Regions from separate parts of the Streptomyces sp. NPDC047000 genome, predicted to be linked through region 2. Evidence: riboswitches for the same ligand, from Rfam matches in the RefSeq annotation. Region 2 holds a riboswitch; the other holds the start of a gene.
The links. Region 2 has a riboswitch for thiamine pyrophosphate ahead of ABZ862_RS16925 (thiamine ABC transporter substrate-binding protein). Riboswitches for the same ligand answer to the same signal wherever they lie in the genome.
Positions count from the first base shown of each region.

Region 1 (3,005 bases), on a different contig from region 2:
GCGCACCGACCGGCGACGGCGATGTGCGCATCGCGCCCGCGGACGGGGAGTCGGCCGGCGAGGTGCTGATCCGGCTTCAGGTGGGCGGCGAACAGGCCCTGTTCCGCTCCGGGGCGGCGCCCCTGGTGGCTTTTCTGGACCGGACCGACCGGCTGGTGCCGATCGGCCAGGAGGGTGCCGGGGCCGACCTCGACGACCGTCTCGACGACGTGCTGGACAGGATCCTGACCGAGGAACAGAACGCGGGCTGAGGGCGGCCGGTGAGGCCCAGGGCGGTGCCGTAACGCTTCTTCAGGCGCCGTCCCCGTCCCGGTCCTCCAAGGGCCTCAGAAGCGCCCTTGAGGCGTTCTCAGCGCTTGCGGCGCCGTCCCCGTCCCCCGCGTGCGGGAGCCTGCGCCGGATCCGCGGGAGCCTGCTGCGGGCCGGGGCGGTCGGCGGCGACCACCAGGGCGGCGAGTGCCGTGGTGACCGGCACCGATGCGACGAGCCCGATCGAGCCGACCAGCGTCCGGACGATCTCCTCGGCGACGAGTTCGCTGTTGGCCACCGTGCCCACGCTGCTCTGCGCTATCGAGAACAGCAGCAGCAGGGGGAGCGCCGCGCCCGCGTAGGCGAGGACGAGGGTGTTGACCACGGAGGCGATGTGGTCGCGGCCGATGCGGATACCGGCGCGGTACAGCGCCCGCCGGCCCATCGACGGATTCGCCTCGTGCAGCTCCCACACGGCGGACGTCTGGGTGACCGTGACGTCGTCCAGGACGCCGAGCGAGCCGATGATGACACCGGCGAGCAGCAGACCGCTCATGTCGATCGACGGATACAGACCGTGGATCAGACCGGTGTTGTCGTCCGTGTTGCCGGTCAGTGCGGCCCAGCCGATGAACTGGGAGCCCAGGACGCCGATCAGGGTCAGGGAGACGAGGGTGCCGAGCACCGCCACCGAGGTACGGGCCGACAGACCGTGGCACAGGTAGAGGGCGATGAGCATGATGGCGCTCGCCCCGACCACCGCTACGACCAGCGGATCCGAGCCCTCCAGGATCGCCGGGAGGATGAAGAGGGTCAGCACCAGGAAGCTGACGGCCAGTGCGACCAGCGCCATGACACCGCGCATCCGGCCCACCACGACCACGGCGAGTGCGAAGACGGCGGCGAGCAGTCCCACGGGCAGTCTGCGGTTCACATCGGCGACCGAGTACTGCAGGTCTTTCGGCGCCGAGGGTTCGTAGGCGACCACGACCTTCTCGCCCTGGTGCAGTTGCCGCGACTGGTCGGGCTGCACGATCTCCGTGAAGGTCCTGCCCTTGTCGCTTCCGGTGTCGACCCGGATCGTCGCCTTCTTGCAGGTGCCGCCCTCCTTCTCCGCCCCGGCGGTGTTCCCGGTGCCGGCGGTGTCGCCTGTCGGCACCGAGCCCGAGGCGTTCACGGACTTGCAGCTCACGCCCACGACCTCGGTGACCGTCGCCTGGTGCGACTGCCGGTCGAAGCCGACACCGGTGCGTTTGTGCGCGGGGGCGTCACCGGGCCACAGCACGACGAGTCCCGCGACGACCGCCACGGTGAACGGGATCAGGACCGCCGCGATGACCTTGCGCAGCCGCTTGGAGACGGGCGCCGCCGGGCCATGGCTGTGGCTGTGCCCGTGGCCGCCTCGGAGGTCCGGCGGGGGACCGGGTCCGTCACCGGCGTGCGGCCCGGGCGGCGGCGGGTGTGGGGGCTGGTGCGTCGAGGTCACCGCCAGATCATCGCAAGAACGGCGGGCGCCCACTGTTCAGCGCGTCACATGTGCCGCTAGCGTGGAGGCACCTTTGCACACGCGGGAGCTCGGAGCACCGGGCTGAGAGGGCGCTGACCTCCGTCTTCGCGATGTTTCACGTGGAACGAGTGCTGTTTCACCGGGAAACACCGGACGACGGTGAACCGCTGCGCCGACCGCCGAACCTGTTACCGGGTAATGCCGGCGTAGGGAGTAGGTCTCATGACCAACAAGGACGTGCGCACGCCTGCCTCCGTCCAGGACGGGCGGTCCCCGGAGGCCGCGGGGTCCGTCGGCTGGCACAAGGCGTACCTCGAGGGTTCGCGCCCCGATGTGCGGGTGCCGGTCCGTCAGGTGCATCTCACCGACGGGCGGTCGGTCGCGCTGTACGACACCTCCGGCCCGTACACCGATCCGCTCGTCGGTACCGATGTCCGCAGGGGTCTGCCGCCGCTGAGGGAGAACTGGATCACCGCCCGCGGTGACACCGAGGAGTATCCGGGCAGGCCGGTGCGCCCGGAGGACGACGGCATCCGGCACACCTCGCCGCGGGGCGGCCTGCGCAATCTCGACGCGGTCTTCCCGGGACGGCCCCGGCAGCCGCGCCGCGGCCGGGACGGTACGGCGGTGACCCAGCTCGCCCATGCGCGACGGGGCGTGATCACGCCGGAGATGGAGTTCGCGGCACTGCGCGAGAACGTCTCTCCGGAGGTGGTCCGTGAGGAGATCGCGGCCGGCCGGGCCGTGCTGCCCGCCAACGTCAACCATCCGGAGAGCGAGCCGATGATCATCGGCAAGCGGTTCCTGGTGAAGGTCAACGCGAACATCGGCAACTCCGCGGTCACGTCCTCCATCGAGGAGGAGGTCGAGAAGATGACCTGGGCGACCCGCTGGGGCGCCGATACGGTCATGGACCTGTCCACCGGCCGCAACATCCACACCACGCGTGAGTGGGTGCTGCGCAACTCCCCCGTGCCCATCGGCACGGTTCCGCTCTACCAGGCGCTGGAGAAGACCGACGGGAGGGCGGAGGAGCTGACCTGGGAGATCTACCGGGACACCGTCGTGGAGCAGGCCGAGCAGGGCGTGGACTACATGACCGTCCACGCGGGTGTCCGGCTGGCGTACGTCCCCCTGACGGCGAACCGGAAGACCGGCATCGTCTCGCGCGGCGGCTCGATCATGGCGGCCTGGTGCCTGGCGCACCACAGGGAGTCGTTCCTGTACGAGCACTTCGAGGAGCTCTGCG
Region 1 is NZ_JBEYWE010000016.1:42,190-45,194, forward strand. It holds gene ABZ862_RS23870 (SsgA family sporulation/cell division regulator) at 1-251, shown strand, start outside; gene ABZ862_RS23875 (YibE/F family protein) at 350-1,735, opposite strand; TPP riboswitch at 1,807-1,986, shown strand; gene thiC (phosphomethylpyrimidine synthase ThiC) at 1,979-3,005, shown strand, end outside.
Region 1: another riboswitch for thiamine pyrophosphate. It lies ahead of thiC (phosphomethylpyrimidine synthase ThiC); the one in region 2 lies ahead of ABZ862_RS16925 (thiamine ABC transporter substrate-binding protein).

Region 2 (3,005 bases):
CGGGCGGGTTGTGGGGGCGGGAACGGGGTGGCGCGGGGCTGTCCGGGTGCGGGAAGGGGCACCGGAATCGATCTGCGACACTGGTAGCACCATGCCCAAGCCCGGAGAAGTCACCCTCATCGTCCCCCGTGGCGCGCGCCCGCCGCGGCATCTCGCCGACCTCACGCCCGCCGAACGCAAGGACGCGGTCGCCCAGGCCGGCGAGAAGCCGTTCCGCGCCAAGCAGCTCGCGCAGCACTACTTCGCCCGCTACGCGCACGACCCGGCGGAGTGGACCGACATCCCCGCCGCGAGCCGTGACAAGCTGCGCGAGGCGCTGTTCCCGGACCTGATGACGGTCGTGCGGCATGTGTCCACCGACCAGGGCACCACCCGCAAGACGCTGTGGCGGCTGTTCGACGGCACCCTCGTGGAGTCGGTGCTGATGCGCTACCCGGACCGGGTGACCATGTGCATCAGCTCGCAGGCCGGCTGCGGGATGAACTGCCCGTTCTGCGCGACCGGGCAGGCGGGCCTCGACCGCAACCTGTCCGCCGCCGAGATCGTGCACCAGATCGTCGACGGCATGCGCGCCCTGCGCGACGGCGAGGTGCCCGGAGGCCCGGCGCGGCTGAGCAACATCGTCTTCATGGGCATGGGCGAGCCGCTGGTCAACTACAACCGGGTGGTGCGGGCCATCCGCGCGCTCACCGACCCCGCCCCGGACGGTCTCGGCCTCTCGCAGCGCGGCATCACCGTCTCGACCGTCGGGCTGGTGCCCGCGATCCGCCGGTTCGCCGGCGAGGGCTTCAAGTGCCGCCTCGCGATCTCCCTGCACGCCCCCGACGACGAGCTGCGCAACACGCTCGTCCCGCTGAACACGCACTACTCGGTGCGTGAGGTGCTCGACGCCGGGTGGGAGTACGTCGAGAAGTCCGGCCGCCGGCTGTCCATCGAGTACGCCCTGATCCGGGACATCAACGACCAGGCATGGCGTGGTGACCGGCTCGGCCGTCTCCTCAAGGGCAAGCCGGTGCACGTCAACCTGATCCCGCTCAACCCGACGCCCGGCTCGAAGTGGACCGCGTCGCGGCCCGAGGACGAGAAGGCGTTCGTGGCGGCGATCGCGGCGCACGGGGTGCCGGTCACCGTCCGGGACACCCGCGGCCAGGAGATCGACGGGGCCTGCGGTCAGCTCGCGGCCACCGAGCGGTAACCTTGGGCCGTCGGCACAAGCCCGTGCCGGCAGGATCACATCTTCATATTCCGACAGGGGAGCGCCACAGCGCTGAGAGTGCGGCAACCGGTCCGCAGACCCTCTGAACCTCGCCCAGGTCATTCTGGGTAGGAAGTTCGGTCATCACTCGAGCTGTTGCGCCCTGCCCGGGCACCGGCGGAACCCTCCGCGGGTGCCCGGGCAGGGCCGCGTCTCTTCCTGGTCACCCCCAGGAGGAATCCAGTGCAGTACAAGACGTTCGTCGCCGCCGCGACCGGGTTCGGCCTCGTGGCACTGGCCACGCTGTCCGCGTGCGCGTCGTCCGACACCAAGAGCTCCTCCGGCTCCGGGTCCAAGACCGTGACCCTCGTCAGCCACGACTCGTGGGCCGTCTCCAAGAGCGTCCTCAAGGACTTCGAGAAGCAGTCCGGATACACGGTCAGGGTCCTGGAGAGCGGCGACGCCGGGCAGGCCGTCAACAAGGCGATCCTGACCAAGGACAACCCGCAGGGCGACGTCCTCTTCGGTGTCGACAACACCCTGCTCTCCCGCGCCCTCGGCAACGGCCTCTTCCAGCCCTACCGGGCCAAGGGCCTCGCCTCGGTGGGCGCCGCCTACCAGCTCGATGGGGGCAGGCACCGCGTCACACCCGTCGACTACGGCGACATCTGCGTCAACTACGACAAGGCGTACTTCAGCAAGCACGGGCTGACCCCGCCGCAGTCCTTCGACGACCTCGTCAAGCCGCAGTACAAGAACCTCCTGGTCACCGAGAACGCCGCCACCTCCTCGCCCGGCCTCGGCTTCCTGCTCGCCACCGCCGCCCGGTACGGCGACGGGAACTGGAGCGGCTACTGGAAGAAGCTCAAGGCCAACGGCGTGAAGGTGGTCGACGGCTGGGACCAGGCCTACAACGAGGAGTTCTCCGGCTCGGCGGGCGGCAGGAAGGCCGAGGCGGACCGGCCGCTCGTCGTGTCGTACGCCTCGTCGCCGCCCGCCGAGGTCGTCTTCGCCGACCCGCGGCCCACGACCGCGCCGACCGGGGTGTCGTACGGCACCTGTTTCCGGCAGATCGAGTTCGCCGGGCTGCTGAGCAACGCGAAGAACACCCGGGGCGGCAAGGCGTTCATCGACTTCCTGCTCTCCAGGGAGTTCCAGCAGGACATGCCGCTCAACATGTTCGTGTACCCGGTCGTCCGGGGTGCCTCGGTGCCCGCCGAGTTCACGAAGTACGGTCCGGCCGCCAAGGCCCCCGAGACCATGGCACCCGGCACGATCGCCGCCAACCGCGATGAGTGGGTCAAGCAGTGGACGTCCCTCGTCCTGAAGTAGCCCCCCGGGCCGGCCGCGCGGACCGGCGGACGCGGCGGCCATGGGCGGCGGGCGCGACGCGGCTGGGGCTGATGGCCCTGCCCGTCGCGTTCTTCGGCGTGTTCTTCGCCTACCCCGTCGCCGCGATCGTCGCCCGCGGCCTGCGCGTCGACGGGGTCTGGCGGCTCGGCCGGATCCCGGACGTCGTCGCCGACCCCGGGATCCGGCACGTCCTGTGGTTCACGCTCTGGCAGGCCCTCGCGTCCACCGCGCTCACGCTGCTGGTCGCGCTGCCCGCCGCGTACGTCTTCGCCCGTCTGGACTTCCCGGGCAAGCAGGTGCTGCGGGCCGTGGTCACCGTGCCGTTCGTGCTGCCGACGGTCGTCGTCGGTACGGCGTTCCTCGCGCTCGTCGGCCGCGGCGGACCGCTCGACCAGCTGTGGGGCGTACGCCTGGACACCACCGTGTGGGCGATCCTGCTCGCCCACGTCTTCTTCAA
Region 2 is NZ_JBEYWE010000009.1:112,264-115,268, reverse strand. It holds gene rlmN (23S rRNA (adenine(2503)-C(2))-methyltransferase RlmN) at 92-1,195, shown strand; TPP riboswitch at 1,241-1,348, shown strand; gene ABZ862_RS16925 (thiamine ABC transporter substrate-binding protein) at 1,439-2,527, shown strand; gene ABZ862_RS16920 (iron ABC transporter permease) at 2,599-3,005, shown strand, end outside.